DNA from 3 places in the Pedococcus sp. NPDC057267 genome. Region 3 is predicted to be linked to each of the others. Evidence: predicted binding sites of a transcription regulator. Region 3 holds the regulator's gene; each other region holds the start of a gene.

Region 1 (5,868 bases), on a different contig from region 3:
GCAGCCACGACGGGCGCGCCTCGCCGACCACGCGCCACCCCGAGCGCTCGTAGAGCCGTACTGCGCGCTCGGTCTCCTGCACGACGTCGAGCACAGGCACCCGACCGCCGGCTCGGATGAAGGCGACGGAAGCCTCCAGCAGCGCCCGGCCCACGCCGAGCCCCGAGACCTCGTGGTCGACGAAGAGCACCGACACGGCGGCCAGGTCCTCCACCGGCCGTCCCGTCCCGGCGACCCAGCCGTCGACCTCGGGACCGTCACCGCCCACCTCGGTCACCGAGACGTGCCCCACCGGCACGTCGGCGCCGCGGAGGGTGGCCACCCACGCGCCGAGCTCGCCCTGGCGCTGTAGGAACGACTCGACCGGCCAGGGCAGCGGCCACCGCTGCGGGTAGCCCGTGTGCGGCTGCTGGGCCGCGAGCACGCGGGCGAGGGCGGGGAGGTCTTCGGGGGTGCGCGCGCGGATGCGCACGGAGCCGGGCTGCGGCACGTCGGGGAGGGGCACGGGGTCCAGCCTAGGAGGGCGGTCGTAGCATTCCCGCCGTGACCACGCAGCCCACGATCGGTGTCCTGGCCGTCCAGGGCGACGTCCGCGAGCACCTGCGCGCCCTCGAGGACGCCGGTGCCCGTGCCGTCCCCGTCCGGCGCACCGTCGAGCTCGAGGCGGTGGACGGCCTCGTGCTGCCCGGCGGCGAGTCCACGACGATGGACAAGCTCGTCCGCGCGTTCGACCTGTACGACCCGCTGCGCGCCCGCATCGCCGGCGGTATGCCGGCATACGGCTCCTGCGCGGGGATGATCATGCTCGCCGACCGCATCGCCGACGCCCGCCCCGACCAGCAGACCCTGGGGGGCATCGACATGACGGTGCGGCGCAACGCCTTCGGCCGCCAGGTCGACTCCTTCGAGGAGGACCTGCACATCCACGCGATCGGCGGTGCCCCCATGCGGGCGGTCTTCATCCGCGCTCCCTGGGTGGAGCAGGTCGGCGACGCCGTGGACGTGCTGGCCCACGTCGAGGAGGGTCCCGCCGCAGGTAGGATCGTCGCCGTTCGTCAGGGGGCCCTGCTGGCCACCTCCTTCCACCCGGAAGTGACCGGTGACCACCGGTTCCACCAGTTGTTCGTCGAGATCGTGAGAGGCAACGCATGAGCGGCCACAGCAAATGGGCCACCACGAAGCACAAGAAGGCTGCCATCGACGCCAAGCGCGGCAAGCTCTTCGCCAAGCTCATCAAGAACATCGAGGTCGCCGCGCGCCAGGGTGGTGACCCCGCGGGCAACCCGACGCTCTACGACGCCATCCAGAAGGCGAAGAAGTCCTCGGTCCCGAACAACAACATCGACAACGCGGTCAAGCGCGGCAGCGGCGCGACCGCCGGCGGCGCCGACTGGGAGAACATCACGTACGAGGGCTACGCCCCCGGCGGCGTGGCGGTGCTCATCGAGTGCCTCACCGACAACCGCAACCGTGCGGCCGCCGAGGTCCGGACCGCCCTGACCCGCAACGGCGGCCAGCTCGCCGACCCGGGCTCGGTCGCCTACGTCTTCGACCGCAAGGGCGTCGTCATCGTCCCCAAGACCGAGGGCCAGGGCGAGGACGACATCCTCGAGATCGTCCTGGACGCCGGCGCCGACGAGGTCAACGACAACGGCGACACCTGGGAGATCGTGAGCGAGGCGACCGACGTCGTCGCCGTGCGCACCGCGCTGCAGGAGGCGGGCGTGGAGTACGACTCCGCCGAGGCCTCGTGGGTCCCGAACCTGCAGGTGCCGCTCGACCTCGAGGGTGCCCGGAAGATGATCCGCGTCATCGAGGCGCTGGAGGACTCCGACGACGTGCAGGACGTCTTCGCCAACGGCGACATCCCGGACGACGTCCTGGCCCAGCTCGAGGACGAGGACTAGGACCCCGGACACCGGCGCCCGCCCCTCGCGTGTCACTGCGGGGGAGCGGGCGCCGTCGTGTGTAGCGTTCGACCGAACACCTGTTCGGACGGAAGGGACTGACGTGCGCGTGCTCGGTGTCGACCCCGGGCTCACCCGGTGCGGCCTCGGCGTCGTCGACGGGAGCCGCGGCGGACGCCTGTCCATGGTCGCCGTGGGCGTCGTGCGCACGCCGGGGGGCAGCGACACGGGGGAGCGGCTCGTCTACCTGCAGGACCAGCTCGACGCCTGGCTCGACCGGTTCGAGCCGGACGCCATCGCGCTCGAGCGCGTCTTCGCCGCCGACCACGTCCCGACCGTCATGACCACCGCCCAGGCGTCCGGCCTGGTGCTCCTGGCGGCGGCACGCCGAGGCCTGCCGCTCGTCACCCACACCCCCAGCGAGGTCAAGGCCGCCGTCACCGGCCAGGGCCGCGCCGACAAGGCACAGGTCACCACCATGGTCACGCGGATCCTCGCCCTCGAGGTCGCCCCCAAGCCGGCGGACGCCGCCGACGCCCTCGCCCTGGCGATCTGCCACCACTGGCGCGGCGCCGGGGACCGCCGGCTCGCCCTCGCCGCTGCGTCCGAGCGCGCCCGCCTCAAGGCGGTGTCGTCGTGATCGCCTCCGTCCGCGGGCCGGTGCTGCACGCCGGGCTCGACCGCGTCGTCGTCGAGGTCGGCGGGGTGGGGATGCTGCTGCACACCACTCCGGCCACGGCCGCCTCCGTCCACCGGGGGCAGGAGGCCACGCTCGCCACCACCCTCGTGGTGCGCGAGGACAGCCTCACGCTGTACGGCTTCGCGACCGACGACGAGCGCGACGTCTTCGAGCAGGTGCAGACCGTGTCCGGCGTCGGGCCCCGGCTGGCCCTGGCGATGCTGTCCGTCATGCCCCCCGACCGCCTGCGCGCCGCCATCGCCGGCGGCGACGTCGCCGCGCTCACCAAGGTCCCCGGCATCGGCAAGAAGGGCGCCGAGCGCATGGTGCTGGAGCTGCGCGACAAGATCGGCCTCCCGTCGGCGACCGCGGCCGCGGCCAGCGGACCCGTCGCCCCGGCCGTGGCGCCGTGGCGCGAGCAGGTCACCGAGGCCCTGACCGGGCTGGGCTGGACCGCAAGGCAGGCCGAGGACGCGGTCGCCCGGGTCGCTGATGGTGCCGAGGGCACGGCGCCCGGCGCCACTCCCGACGTCTCGGCGATGCTCCGCGCCGCGCTGCGCGAGCTGGGCCGGTGAGCGCGGTGGCCGACGGCTTCTCCTCCGAGATGTACGAGGACCGGTCGGTCGACGCGACCGCCCGCGTCGTCGACCCCGGCAGCGACGCCGACGAGCGCACCGTCGAGAACGCCCTGCGTCCCCGCCGGCTGAGCGAGTTCTCCGGGCAGTCGCGCGTGCGCGACCAGCTCTCGCTCGTGCTGGAGGCGGCGCGTCGCCGGGGGAGCGCGCCCGACCACGTCCTGCTCTCCGGGCCGCCGGGGCTCGGCAAGACGACCCTCGCCATGCTCATCGGCACCGAGCTCGAGCGGCCGATCCGCATCACCAGCGGGCCGGCGATCCAGCACGCCGGCGACCTCGCCGCCGTGCTGTCCTCCCTGTCCGAGGGTGAGGTGCTCTTCCTCGACGAGATCCACCGCATGTCCCGCTCGGCCGAGGAGATGCTCTACCTGGCCATGGAGGACTTCCGGGTCGACGTCGTGGTGGGGAAGGGCCCGGGGGCGACGGCCATCCCGCTCGAGCTGCCGCCGTTCACCGTCGTGGGGGCGACGACCCGCGCGGGCCTGCTGCCGGCCCCGCTGCGCGACCGCTTCGGCTTCACCGGCCACCTCGACTTCTACGCGACCGAGGACCTGGTGAGGATCCTGCACCGCTCGGCCCGCCTGCTCGACGTGAGCGCGGACGAGGCCGGCATCCTCGAGATCTCCCGGCGCTCCCGCGGCACGCCCCGCATCGCCAACCGGCTGCTGCGCCGAGTGCGCGACTGGGCCCAGGTGCACGGGCGGGACGTGGTCGACGAGGTAGCCGCACACGCGGCCCTGGCGCTGTTCGACGTCGACGACCGCGGCCTCGACCGGCTCGACCGGGCCGTGCTCGACGCCCTGTGCCGGCGCTTCGCCGGAGGTCCCGTGGGCCTGTCCACCCTGGCCGTGGCCGTGGGGGAGGAGGCTGACACGGTCGAGACCGTCGCCGAGCCCTTCCTCGTGCGCGAGGGGCTCGTGACGCGTACGCCCCGGGGCCGGGCCGCGACGGCGCTGGCCTGGGCGCACCTCGGCCTCACACCCCCCGCGGGAGCCGACGTGCAGGTGCCGTTGCCGCTCGAGGGCGAGGGCCGGTTCGGCGGCTGAAGCCGCCGTGGAGGTGCTTCCGGCACACCCCACGGGTAGGTCACGATTGGAACGCGACCCCCGCGGGCCACGTTGGTCGGTATGCCCGGTGTCACCTACACTCGGGCGGTCGCCCAGCCCGGCGCGTCCAAGCACCCTGCCCGAAGGACCTCTCCATGTCGAACGGCGGCTCGTCCGCGTCCAGCCTGCTCATCTTCCTCCTGCCGGTCGCGCTGATCGTCTTCATGGTGTTCAGCCAGCGGCGCCGCCAGCGGGAGACGCAGAACCTGCAGGCGGGGCTGTCCGTGGGCGACGAGGTCTCCACGACGTCCGGCCTGTTCGGCCGCATCACTGCGCTCGACGACACCGTCGTCACCCTCGAGGTCAGCCCGGGGGTCACCGTCCGCTTCGACCGGCGTGCGATCGGCACCAGGACGACCGCGCCCCCCACGGACGGCACCCCGTCCGCCGGGGGCACCTCGCCCACCGACGCGCCCAGCACCACCGACTAGGGGTAACCAGCCCGTGGCACTCAACCCGTACACCCGCAAGCCCCTGAAGGTCCTGGCCTGGCTGGCCGCGATCGCGGTGGGCCTCGGCGCGCTGCTGTTCAGCGCGAACACCTGGGGCACCGCCAGCTGGACGCCCAAGCTGGGACTGGACCTCGAGGGCGGCACCGAGATGGTGCTCCAGCCCAAGCTGGTCGGCAACCAGACGGTCTCCAGCGAGCAGCTCGACCAGGCCCGCGGGATCATCGTCCAGCGCATCGACTCCAACGGCGTCTCCGGCGCCGAGGTGACCACGCGCGGCAACGACATCGTCGTGTCCATGCCGGGTGAGCCCTCGCGGCAGGACGAGGACGCGATCCGCCGGTCCTCGCAGATGCAGTTCCGCGGCGTGCTGGTCTCCGGACCGGGCACCAACCAGCCGGCACCGACGGGCACCGGTACCGGCACCGCGACGGGCTCGCCGACCGGTACCGCCACCGGCACGGCCACCGCACCCGTCCCGACGGCGTCCGGCGCGGCCACCACGACGGCCAAGAGCGCCCTGCCCGGCTCGTTCCTGCAGGCCACCACCCCGCCACCCACGCCGTCGGCGACCACCGGCGCGGCGACCGCCACGACGGGGGCCGCGACCCCGACCGGCACCGCGACCACCGGCGCCACCCCGACGAACCCCAACGACCTGGCGTGGGTCACCCCCGAGCTGCAGCAGCAGTTCCAGGCGCTCGACTGCTCCAAGCCGGGCGTGCTCGACAACATCGTCAACGACCCGAAGAAGCCGCTGGTCACCTGCAGCGACGACGGCGTCGAGAAGTTCATCCTCGGCCCGGTCATCGTCGACGGGAACCAGATCGACAAGGCCGCCGCCGGCTACCGCCCGCTGTCCAACGGCCAGCCGTCGAGCACGGTCGAGATCCAGCTGTCGTTCAAGTCGGCCGGCGCCAAGGCCTACGGCGAGGCGAGCAAGCGCATGGTCGGCCTGGAGTCGCCGCGCAACCGCATGGCGGCCGTCCTCGACAACCGCTCGATCGTCGCCCCCTCCTTCAACGAGGCGATCCTCAACGGCCAGGCGAGCATCACCGGCAACTTCACCATCGAGAGCGCCCGTGCCCTGGC
Region 2 (5,868 bases), on a different contig from region 3:
GGGACTCGACCGTCCTCTACGCCCACCTCGGCGGCCAGCCGGCCCTGAACGCGTACTCCGGGATCTTTCCCTTCTCGTCGTGACCGCCGAGGTCGGCCCTGTCCGGATCGTGGGCGCACCCAACCGCACGTTGGACGGATGCCGCGGACCGGCATACCCTCGACGCGTGCGTTCCTCGCGCCTCCTCCTTCGCCGCCGCGGCGGGGCCTGACCGATCAGCCGCCCCTCGTCGCGGAGTTCGCGTTGCCGGCTGAGGCCCCACCTGGCCACCCCAGCGAATCGTTAGGCGAGACACCATGATCCACCCCCAGCAGCCGTCGGGTATGCCGGTCGCGAAGTACGTGCCGTTCCAGGACCAGATCGCGGTGGACCTCCCCGACCGCACGTGGCCCACCAAGGTCATCGAGAAGGCACCGCGCTGGTGCGCGGTCGACCTGCGCGATGGCAACCAGGCGCTCATCGACCCGATGAGCCTGGACCGCAAGAAGCGGATGTTCGAGCTGCTCGTCCGCATGGGCTACAAGGAGATCGAGGTCGGCTTCCCGTCGGCGAGCCAGACCGACTTCGACTTCGTGCGCATGCTCATCGAGGACGACATGATCCCCGACGACGTGACGATCCAGGTGCTGACGCAGTGCCGCGACCACCTCATCGAGCGCACGTTCGACGCGATCCGCGGCGCCAAGCAGGCGATCGTGCACTTCTACAACTCGACGTCCGTGCTCCAGCGCCGGGTCGTGTTCGGGCTCGACCAGGACGGGATCGTCGACATCGCCCTGCAGGCCGCACGCCTGTGCCGCAAGCTCGAGGAGACCATCCCCGACACGACGGTCTACTACGAGTACAGCCCCGAGTCCTACACCGGCACCGAGCTCGAGTTCGCGGTGCGGATCTGCAACGAGGTCGCCGACGTCATCGACCCGACGCCCGACCACAAGATGATCATCAACCTCCCCGCCACGGTCGAGATGGCGACGCCGAACGTGTACGCGGACTCGATCGAGTGGATGGTCCGCCACCTCGAGCGGCGCGAGTCGATCGTCGTCAGTCTGCACCCGCACAACGACCGTGGCACCGGCGTGGCCGCAGCCGAGCTGGGCTACCTCGCCGGCGCCGACCGGATCGAGGGCTGCCTGTTCGGCAACGGCGAGCGCACCGGCAACGTCGACCTCGTGACGCTGGGCATGAACCTGTTCAGCCAGGGGATCGACCCCGAGATCGACTTCTCCGACCTCGACGAGATCCGTCGCACGGTCGAGCACTGCAACCAGCTCCCCGTCGCAGAGCGGCACCCGTGGGGCGGCGACCTCGTCTTCACGGCGTTCTCCGGGTCCCACCAGGACGCGATCAAGAAGGGCTTCGAGGACATGGAGCGCCAGGTGGCCGCGTCCGGGAAGTCCATCGACGAGCTCGTGTGGGGCGTTCCGTACCTGCCCATCGACCCGCACGACGTCGGCCGCTCGTACGAGGCCGTGGTCCGCGTCAACAGCCAGTCCGGCAAGGGCGGTGTCGCCTACCTGCTCAAGAAGGAGCACCAGCTCGACCTGCCGCGCCGCCTGCAGATCGAGTTCAGCGGGGTCGTCCAGGCCAAGACCGACACCGAGGGCGGCGAGGTCAGCGCCGCGCAGCTCTGGGAGGTCTTCCAGGACGAGTACCTGCCGGCGGTGGACGGCGGCGCGAACACCTGGGGCCGGTTCACGCCGGTCACGCACTCGCTCATCACCGAGGACGGCGGGGTCGACCGCATCACGGCCACCATGCTCGACCACGGCCAGGAGGTCACGGTCGAGGGCAGCGGCAACGGCCCGATCGCGGCGTTCATCGACGCGCTGTCGACCCTCGGGGTGGACGTGCGCGTGCTCGACTACGCCGAGCACGCCTTGTCCGCCGGTGGCGACGCGCGCGCCGCGGCCTACGTCGAGTGCGCCGTCGGCGACCGGGTGCTGTGGGGCGTCGGCCTGCACGCCTCGATCGTCAAGGCCTCGCTGACCGCCGTGCTCTCCGCCGTGAACCGGGCCGAGCGGGAGTCCGCCTCCGCCTGAGTCAGCGGACGCCGCGAGGGCGGAACTGGATGGAGATCCGGGGGCCGACGGCCTTGGTCGTCTTGGGAATGCAGTGGTCCCAGGTGCGCTGGCAGGAGCCACCCATGACCACCAGGTCCCCGTGCCCGAGCGAGAAGCCGATCGATGAGCCGCCGCCGCGCGGCCGGAGCATGAGCGAGCGCGCCGAGCCGACCGAGAGGATCGCCACCATCGTGTCGGAGTCCTTGGACCGGCCGATGCGGTCGCCGTGCCAGGCCACCGAGTCCCTGCCGTCGCGGTAGAGGCACATGCCGGCGGTGACGAACGGCTCACCCAGCTCCGCGGCATACCGGCGGCTCAGGGCCTCCCGCGCCTCGGCGAGCACGGGGTGGGGGAGGCGCTCGCCCTCCTCGTAGAACTTCAGCAGCCGCGGGACGTCCACGACCCGCTCGTACATCTCGCGGCGCTCGGCCTTCCACGGCACGTCGTGGTGGAGCTCGTCGAACACCCCGTCCGCGCCGGCGAGCCAGCCGGGCCGGTAGTCGACCCACGCACCCCTCGACAGGGGCGTCCTGCTGAGCCCCGCGTCCAGGTCGTGCAGGGCGACGTCCTCGCCGGTGTCGAGCAGCGATGCCTGCCATGCAGCCGTCATGCCCCGAGCATACGCCTCGTTCGAACACATGTTCTAGTGGTGGACGCGTGTCGTGGACTGGTCCACCGGCCCGCCCGGACCATTGGCCCTCGGCGGCCCAGCGCCCACCGGCCCGCCTCCCGCGAACAGGGCGCCGGGTTGAGAGAATGGTCAGGTGCCCCTGTACCGCGACGAAGGCATCGTCCTGCGCACCCAGAAGCTGGGTGAGGCGGACCGCATCGTCACGCTGCTGACGCGGCGCCTGGGCAAGGTGCGCGTGGTGGGCAAGGGCGTCCGGCGGACCAAGAGCCGGTTCGGTGCGCGGCTCGAGCCCGGCATGCACGTCGACGTCCAGTGCTACGAGGGGCGCTCGCTCGACACGGTGACGCAGGCGGAGTCGATCGCTAGCTGGGGCGACGTGCTGGCGCGCGACTACACGACGTACACCGCTGCGGCGGCGATGCTCGAGACCGCCGACCGGCTCACCGAGGAGCGCGAGCCGAACCTGCAGCAGTACCTGCTGCTCGCCGGCGCGCTGCGCTCCATGGCCGAGGGCCTGCACGACCCGGGGCTGGTCCTCGACGCCTACCTGCTGCGGGCGCTCGCGATCGCCGGGTGGGCGCCGAGCTTCCACGACTGCGCCCGCTGCGGCGCGCCCGGCCCGCACCGCGCGTTCAACCTCGCGTCCGGTGGCACGGTCTGCCCCTCCTGCCGCCCGCCCGCGTCGGCGGCGCCCGCCCCGGAGACCCTGTCGCTGCTGGCGTCGCTGCTCGCCGGGGACTGGGTCATCGCGGACGCCTCGTCCGGCCGGCACCGGCGCGAGGCGAGCAGCCTGGCGAGCGCGTTCCTGCAGTGGCACCTCGAGCGCGGTGTGCGATCGTTGCGCCTCGTGGACCGCCGCGACCCCGACCGCCCCGAGACCAACCCGGCCATCACGTGGTCGGCCCCACCGCCCGTCGAGGCCGCGCCGGTGGAGCGCGTCGCGCAGGCCCACGCCGCGCTGGCCGGACGGACGGGGGAGGCGTGAGCGCGGCATACGCGAAGCCCTTCCCGCACCCGAGTGGCGCGACGCCGCCACCGGTCCCGCGCGAGCTGGTGCCCGACCACGTCGCCGTCGTGATGGACGGCAACGGGCGCTGGGCCAACCAGCGCGGGCTCCCGCGGACCAGGGGGCACGAGGCGGGCGAGGCCGCGCTGCTCGACGTGGTCGCCGGTGCCATCGAGATCGGGGTCGGCCACCTGTCGGCGTACGCGTTCTCGACCGAGAACTGGAAGCGCAGCCCCGACGAGGTGCGCTTCCTCATGGGCTTCAACCGCGACGTGATCCGGCGCCGGCGCGACCAGCTCCACGAGTGGGGCGTGCGGATGCGCTGGGTCGGACGGCGTCCGCGGCTGTGGGGGTCGGTCATCAAGGAACTCGAGACCGCGCAGGAGCTCACCCAGGACAACACCGGGCTGACGTTGTACTTCTGCGTCAACTACGGCGGCCGCGCCGAGATCGCCGACGCCGTGCAGCGGGTCGCCGAGCAGGTGCAGCGCGGCAAGCTGAAGCCCGGCTCGATCGACGAGAAGACGATCGCGCGCTACCTGCCCGAGCCGGACATGCCCGACGTCGACCTGTTCGTGCGGTCGTCGGGGGAGCAGCGGACCAGCAACTTCCTGCTGTGGCAGAGCGCCTACGCCGAGATGGTCTTCCAGGACACGCTGTGGCCCGACTACGACCGGCGCCACCTGTGGCAGGCGATCGAGACGTATGCCGCGCGCGACCGCCGGTACGGCGGTGCCGTCGACCGCGCGGAACCGTCCGCATGACCGGGGGGACGGCGTGAGCGGAGGCGACGGCGTCAGCGGGGCCTCGGTCACGCTGCCCGAGGCGTTCGACCTGCGCGGGCGCGTCGCCCTCGTCACCGGCGCCGGTGCCCCGGACGGCATCGGCATGGCCACCGCCCGGCTGCTCGGCGCCCTCGGGGCGGCAGTCGCGGTCGCCGCGACGACGGACCGTGCGCTCGAGCGTGCGGCCGAGCTCGAGGCGACCGGCACACCGGCGGTCGGGCTGGTGGGCGACCTCACCGACCCCGAACAGGTGGGCCGGGTGCTCGCCGACGTCACGCGCGCACTGGGCGCGCCCACCGTCGTCGTCAACAACGCGGGCATGACGAGCGTCGCCTCGCCGGCCGTGGACGTGACGTCCTCCGGCGGCACCGAGTCCGGCACGGCCGGGGCGATGGACCCCGACCGGTGGCGGTTGGCACTCGCGCGCAACCTCGACACCGCCTTCCTCGTCACGAGGGCCGCGCTGCCGGCGATGGAGGAGGCTGGCTGGGGCAGGGTCGTCATGGTGTCGTCCCTGACCGGGACCGTGATGGCCATGCGTGGCGAGGCCGGGTATGCCGCCGCGAAAGCCGGTCTCGTCGGCCTGGCCCGGTCGGTGGCGGTCGACTACGCAGGCCGCGGCATCACGGCGAACGCGGTCGCTCCGGGCTGGGTCGCGACCGGCAGCCAGACTGCGGACGAGGTGCGACACGGCCGGCTGACGCCGGTGGGCCGCAGCGCGACGCCCGACGAGGTCGCCGCCGCGGTGGCGTTCCTCTGCAGCCCCGGCGCGTCCTACATGACCGGCCAGTGCCTGGTCGTCGACGGCGGCAACAGCATCGCCGAGGAGCGCGGCTAGCTGTGATGTCCAGCCAGGTTGTCCAACCGGGTGATGGGTGGCTTGTTCCCGCAGGCGGTGCGTTTCCGGCTGGGCCGCACGAGTGCCTCCACTCAGCAGAGGTGGGTGTCCCCAGCAGACGGTGCACCCTGTGCTGAGAGCACGAAGGTCTGCTAGCAGAGGGTCGTGCCGACGCAGCAGAGGGTCGTGCCGGGCCAGCTGAGGGTGGTGCCGGGCCAGCAGAGGGTGGTGCCGGGGCAGCAGTGGGTGGTGCCGGGACAGCAGGGGGTCGTGCCGCGCGGGGTCAGGCGGAGGCGCAGTCGGCGCAGGTGCCGATGATCTCGACGGTGTGCTCGACGTCGCGGAACCCGTGGGCCGCACTGACGGCGGCGGCCCAGGACTCGACCGCAGGCCCCTCGACCTCGACCGCCCGCCCGCACTCGCGGCACACCAGGTGGTGGTGGTGGCCCGTGGAGCACGCGCGGTAGACGGCCTCGCCCTCGTCGGTGCGCAGCATGTCGATCTCGCCGTCGGCCGCCATCGCCTGCAGGTTGCGGTAGACGGTG
Region 3 (5,868 bases):
CAGGCTCACGGCATACGCGTCGGCGTTGGCCCAGAAGCCCTTCTGCTCCTTGTTCGCGATGGCGGTGACGTAGTCGTCCCACGTGTCGTGGTTGCCCACCATCGGCATGGCGAGGTAGCCCGGGAGGAGGTTGTAGAGCGTCGGGATGTCGGTCGAGCCCTGGATGCTCGCGTGCCCGCGCAGCGCCATGATGCCGCCGCCCGGGCGGCCCATGTTGCCCAGCAGCAGCTGGACGATGGCGGCCGTGCGGATGAACTGGGCGCCGAGCGAGTGGTGGGTCCAGCCGACGGCGTAGACGAAGGCCGAGGTCCGCTCGCGGCCGCTGTTCTCGGTCAGCGCCTTGGCGACGTAGTGGAAGTCGTCGACGCTGATGCCGCAGACCTCCGCCACCATCTTGGGGGTGTACCGGGCGTAGTGGCGCTTGAGGATCTGGAACACCGTGTGCGGGTCCTGCAGCGTCTCGTCCCGCTTGACCCGGGCGTGCTCCAGGGCTGGGCCACCGGATCCGTGCTCGTCACCGGCGGACCGCTTCGAGGCGCTGTGGCCGTGCTCGTGGGTCGCGGCGGGGCCCCCGATGGTGCCCGGCGAGGCGTCGTCACCCTCGCCCTCGGTGGCGTAGGCCCAGGTGGAGGAGTCGTAGGCGCCCAGCTTGTCGTCGTACCCGGAGAACAGGCCGTCGAGGTCCTCGGTGTCCTGGAAGTCCTCGGTCACGATGGTCGCCGCGTTCGTGTAGGCGACGACGTACTCCTTGAAGTACAGGTCGTTCGTGAGGATGTGGTTGATCAGGGCACCGAGGAACACCACGTCGCTGCCGGCGCGGATCGGGACGTACTTGTCCGCCGTCGCCGAGGTGCGCGTGAACCGCGGGTCGATGTGGATGACCTTGGCACCGCGCAGCCGTGCCTCGGTGACCCACTGGTACCCCACGGGGTGGCACTCGGCCATGTTGGAGCCCTGGATGACGATGCAGTCGGCGTTCGCCAGGTCCTGCACGTACTGCGTCGCGCCACCGCGCCCGAACGAGGACCCCAGACTGGGGACCGTGGCGGAGTGTCAAATACGGGCCTGGTTCTCGATCTGTATGGCGCCGGCGGCGGTGAAGAGCTTCTTGATGAGGTAGTTCTCCTCGTTGTCGAGGGTGGCTCCCCCGAGCGAGGCGATGCCCATGGTGCGGCGCAGTGGCCGACCGTGCTCGTCGGCGTCCTGCCACGTGCGGCGGCGGGTCTCGACGAACCGGTCGGCGATCATGTCGATCGCGGTGTCGCGGTCCATCCGCTCCCACTCGGTGCCGTGGGGGCGCCGGTAGAGCACGTGGGTCTGGCGGGCGGGGCTGTTGACGAGCTGCTCGCTGGCCGAGCCCTTGGGGCACAGGCGCCCGCGCGAGATCGGGGAGTCCGGGTCGCCCTCGATCTGCACGACCTTCTCGTCCTTGACGAACACCTTCTGGCCGCAGCCGACGGCGCAGTACGGGCACACGGACTGCACGACCCGGTCCGCCGTCGTGGTGCGCGGGGTCATCGACCGGGTGCGCGGCGACGTCACAGCCGGGCCCCGGCCGAGCAGGTCACCACTGCGGACCTGTCGGAGCACAGGCCAGTCCAGGAAAGTCTTCCTCGAGCTCATGTTCAGCCTCCTTGCGGCGACCCTAACCCCGAGTCCCTCACCGCGCACTCCCGACGAACCGGGCGCAGCGGGGGGACCTGCACGACCGGGCAGGCCGGGGCGTCGACGCAGGTCAGGAGGCGGGCAGGGCGCTCGCTCGCGCGCCTCAGCGGACGGCGGGGATGAGCAGAATCTGGCCGGCGTGGACCTGGTCCGAGGCGAGGTCGTTGGCGACCTGGATGCGAGCGACCGCGTCGGCGATCGGCAGACCCGGCAGCTGGGTCGCGGCGACCTCCGAGAGCGTCTGGCCCGAGCGCACGGTCGTCGAGTGGTCGATGGTCGTCGCCGATGCACCGCCCGAGAAGGCGGCCACCGCGATGGCGACCAGCGCCACGAGGACGGTCAGGGTGATGGCGAGCCGGCCGGCCCGGGTGAGGCGCAGGGGCGCGGGGGCGGGGACGCGGACCTCGTCGCCGCACGGCACCGAGACCAGGTGCGGGCGTGCGGGGCGGCGCGGCTCGTGCACCGGCGCGGCGGTGACGTCCCAGGCGACTGCTGCACTCATCGGGTCCTCCATCGTCATGGCCCTCGAACAGGTGTCCGAAGACCGTAGGTTGCCAGTTCTAGCACGCATGTTCGAATGCTTCAAGACACGCGTCGAACACATGTTTGGAAACTGTGTTCGAACGCCATACGCTGTGTCCACGTCGAGGAGCACACCAGAGCGCACTGACAACGCTCCGTCCCGGAGCGGCCGGAGGCGGCACCGAGGCGGCGGACCACCTGGCGTCGGGAGCCGGGCAGACGGCACCTGACCTGCAGAAACGAGGAGCGGCATGAGCGGCGACAACGTCAAGGAACTCCCCGACCGCGACCGTGGCGACGGCCTCACCGTGCGCCAGCGCAAGGTCCTGGAGGTCATCCGCAACTCGGTCGACCGGCGGGGCTACCCCCCGAGCCTGCGCGAGATCGGCGAGGCCGTCGGCCTGACCTCACCGAGCTCGGTCGCGCACCAGCTGTCCACGCTCGAGCGCAAGGGCTACCTGCGCCGAGACCCCAACCGCCCCCGCGCCATCGAGGTCGTCTCCCCCGACGCCGGCGCCGACGGCCGCGGCTACCGCGGTGGCGCCGCCCCGCAGGACGAGGTCGCCGAGTTCGACGAGACCGGCCTGGGCGACGCCCGGCCCGAGGCGTCCTACGTCCCGGTGCTGGGCCGGATCGCCGCCGGCGTGCCGATCACCGCGGAGGAGTCGGTAGAGGAGGTCTTCCCCCTGCCGAAGCAGATCGTCGGCGAGGGCTCGCTCTTCCTGCTCAAGGTCGTCGGCGACTCGATGGTCGACGCAGCGATCTGCGACGGCGACTGGGTCGTCGTCCGCCAGCAGCCCACGGCCGACAACGGCGACATCGTCGCCGCGATGCTGGACAACGAGGCGACCGTCAAGACGTTCAAGCGGCGCGACGGCAAGGTGTGGCTGCTCCCCCACAACCCCGCGTTCGAGCCGATCGACGGCGACCACGCGACGATCCTCGGCAAGGTCACCGCGGTCCTGCGCCGCGTCTGACGCCCCGGAGCTGCGCGGTCAGCTCTCGTCGCCGAGCGCGTCGAGGTAGTGGGTGAGGCGGGCGGTGAACTTCTCGCCGCCGTCGCCGTCCGCCCACAGCTCCCACAGCTCGTTGTCCTCCGAGCGCAACGCCCGGTGAAGCGCCTGGGTGGCCAGCTCCTCGAGGCGTTCGTCGACGTCGAGCGGGTCCTCGTCGACCCAGCGGGGGACGTTGCGCTCCCCCACCACGGACTCGGGGTCGTCACAGGCCGACACGATGACGGCCGCAGCGATGGCCTCGGACATCACCGGCGCCTCGATGTAGTCGCGGGAGCGGACGACCCGGCCCAGTGCCGACTCCACCCGCTCCCTGCGGCCCTCGGGGTCGGAGTCCTCGAGGTCGTCGAGGAAGTCCAGTGCGTCGTCGTTCTCGAACGGTCCCGCACCCGTCGCACCCATGGGTTTCGCCTCCCAGGTCTCGCACCAACCTCTAGGGCACGAGAGTGCCAAGCCCGAGCCGTCCGCGCCAGCCCTGACGCGGGTCAGGCGAGGCGTTGGTACCAGGCGGTGTCGACCCACCGGCCGAACTTGTTGCCCACCTCGCGCAGGACCCCCACCCGCTCGAAGCCGAAGGCCACGTGCAGCGCCTCGCTGGCCTCGTTCGGCTGGGCGATGACCGCGAGCTGGGTGTGCACGGACGGCTCGGCGTCCAGCCGGCCGAGCAGCGCGGCATACAGGCTCCGGGCGACCCCTCGTCCGCGGGCGGCGGCGTCGACGTACACCGACACCTCCTTGGTGCCGGCGTAGGCGGGGCGCGGGCGGAAGGGCCCGGAGAAGGCGTAGCCGACGACAGCGTCGTCGAGGCACGCGACCAGGACCACGTCGCCCGGTCCCGTGGCCGCCAGCTTCTCGCCGAGCTTTGCCGCCCCGCGCTCCTGCGTGTCGAACGTCGCCACCGACGTGCGCACCTGCTCGTCGTAGATCGCGGCCATGGCCGGCAGGTCCGGCGGCGTGGCGTCGCGGACCGTGACGGGTCCGGGCGCGGTGGCGAGGTCGGTCATATCGGCGATGCTAGGGGGATGAGTGAGGAACACGGCCACGAGCACCCCCAGGGCACCACCTCCACCGACTCCGGCGGCGAGCGCCGACGGATGTGGGACGAGCGGTATGCCGCGTCGGCCCACGTCTGGAGCGCCGAGCCGAACGCCGAGGTGGAACGCATCTTCGGGGACTGGGAGCCGGGGCGGGCGCTCGACCTCGGTGCGGGCGAGGGGCGGCACGCGGTATGGCTGGCGGCGAAGCGGTGGCGGGTGACCGCCGTGGACTTCTCGGCCGTCGGCCTGGCCAAGGGCGAGAAGGAGGCCGCCGCCCGCGGCCTGCGGGTGGACTGGGTGGTGGCGGACGTGCGGTCGTGGCAGCCGCCGGCGCACACGGCATACGACCTCGTGCTCGTGGCCTACCTGCACCTGCCGGAGGACGTGCTCACCCGCGCCACGGCCTGGCTGGCACCCGGCGGCGCGATCGTCGTCGTAGGACACGCGCTGCGCAACCTCACCGAAGGCGTCGGCGGCCCGCAGGACCCCGCGCTGCTGCAGACCGTCGAGGGGCTCCGGGAGGTCGCGTCCGAGCTGGAGGTCGAGCGCTGCGAGGAGATCGTGCGCCACACCGACGCGGGCGACGCGATCGACGTCGTCCTGGTGGCGCGGCGCCCGAGGTCCTGAGCGCCGTCGGGCGACGAGTCGGGTCAGGCGCCGAGCCGCGCGAGGAGACGGGTGAGGGTCGGCCCGAGCGGGGCGTCGAGCTGGATGGTCGCCTCGCCGTCGCCGCGGGTCGGTCCGCGGGTGATGATCGCGACCGGGATCCCCAGCGCGTGGGCGCGCCGGACGAACCGGTAGCCGCTCATCACCTTCAGGCTCGAGCCGAGCACGAGCAGCGCGCTGGCCGACTCGGTCAGCCGGAAACACTTCTCCACCAACGGTTTCGGCACCGACTCACCGAAGAACACGACGTCCGGCTTGAGCGTGTCACGCCCGCAGACCAGGCAGAGCGGGACCACGAACGCCTCGACGTCGAGGGCATTGAGGGCGATGTCGCCATCGGGTCGGATCTCGTCCGAGGTGACGGTGAACGACGGGTTGGCCTCGCGCATCCGCGCGTCGAGGTCCCAGCGGCTGGAGCGGTCGCCGCAGGTGAGGCAGACGACCCTGGCCAGCGAGCCGTGCAGCTCGACGACGTCGGTGGCGCCGGCGTGCTGGTGCAGCCCGTCGACGTTCTGGGTGATGACCGGGCCAATGCGGCCGCTCGCCTGCAGCCGGGCGACGGCGTCGTGGCCGGCGTTCGGGCGGGCGAGGTTGAACCGCTGCCACCCGACGTAGCTGCGCGCCCAGTACTTCTTGCGGGCCTCGCTCGAGGCGGTGAACTCCGAGTACTGCATGGGGGTGACGCGCCGCTGGCCGTCGGGGCCGCGGTAGTCGGGGATGCCGGACTCCGTCGAGATCCCGGCCCCGGTCAGGGCGACGACACCGCCCCGGTCGAGCAGGGCCGCGACGTGGTCGAGGTCGTCCTCGGTCGTCGTCGTGGTGGCGGGCTGGGTCACCGGACAAGCGTACGTGGCCGCCGCCGGACCGCTCGGGGTGGCGGGGTGGCAAGGTGGCGGGGTGGGACCACCGTGCAGGGTCGGTCAGAACCGGCCGAGCAGGCGCCGCTTTGCCGAGTCGGCGAGCGC

Evidence for each region. The regulator LexA, encoded in region 3, represses DNA repair genes until DNA is damaged. The targets are predictions, from matches to a motif close to TCGAACANNTGTTCGA.
Region 1: ruvC (crossover junction endodeoxyribonuclease RuvC) is a predicted target of LexA. The motif match lies at 1,980-1,995, and genes of this name have one in related genera.
Region 2: ACFUC1_RS10185 (alpha-ketoglutarate-dependent dioxygenase AlkB) is a predicted target of LexA. The motif match lies at 2,694-2,709, and genes of this name have one in related genera.

Annotation. Positions count from the first base shown of each region.
Region 1 is NZ_JBHUYG010000077.1:173-6,040, forward strand. It holds gene ACFUC1_RS15260 (GNAT family N-acetyltransferase) at 1-505, opposite strand, end outside; gene pdxT (pyridoxal 5'-phosphate synthase glutaminase subunit PdxT) at 544-1,152, shown strand; gene ACFUC1_RS15270 (YebC/PmpR family DNA-binding transcriptional regulator) at 1,149-1,907, shown strand; gene ruvC (crossover junction endodeoxyribonuclease RuvC) at 2,011-2,547, shown strand; gene ruvA (Holliday junction branch migration protein RuvA) at 2,544-3,161, shown strand; gene ruvB (Holliday junction branch migration DNA helicase RuvB) at 3,191-4,267, shown strand; gene yajC (preprotein translocase subunit YajC) at 4,423-4,758, shown strand; gene secD (protein translocase subunit SecD) at 4,772-5,868, shown strand, end outside.
Region 2 is NZ_JBHUYG010000038.1:15,538-21,405, reverse strand. It holds gene ACFUC1_RS10195 (1-aminocyclopropane-1-carboxylate deaminase) at 1-83, shown strand, start outside; gene leuA (2-isopropylmalate synthase) at 297-2,042, shown strand; gene ACFUC1_RS10185 (alpha-ketoglutarate-dependent dioxygenase AlkB) at 2,044-2,673, opposite strand; gene recO (DNA repair protein RecO) at 2,828-3,679, shown strand; gene ACFUC1_RS10175 (isoprenyl transferase) at 3,676-4,464, shown strand; gene ACFUC1_RS10170 (SDR family NAD(P)-dependent oxidoreductase) at 4,478-5,323, shown strand; gene ACFUC1_RS10165 (Fur family transcriptional regulator) at 5,607-5,868, opposite strand, start outside.
Region 3 is NZ_JBHUYG010000025.1:5,353-11,220, forward strand. It holds gene fdh (formate dehydrogenase) at 1-1,623, opposite strand, end outside; gene ACFUC1_RS07670 (LysM peptidoglycan-binding domain-containing protein) at 1,769-2,167, opposite strand; gene lexA (transcriptional repressor LexA) at 2,439-3,164, shown strand; gene ACFUC1_RS07680 (DUF4259 domain-containing protein) at 3,183-3,602, opposite strand; gene ACFUC1_RS07685 (GNAT family N-acetyltransferase) at 3,686-4,204, opposite strand; gene ACFUC1_RS07690 (class I SAM-dependent methyltransferase) at 4,223-4,864, shown strand; gene ACFUC1_RS07695 (NAD-dependent protein deacetylase) at 4,888-5,739, opposite strand; gene ACFUC1_RS07700 (patatin-like phospholipase family protein) at 5,824-5,868, opposite strand, start outside.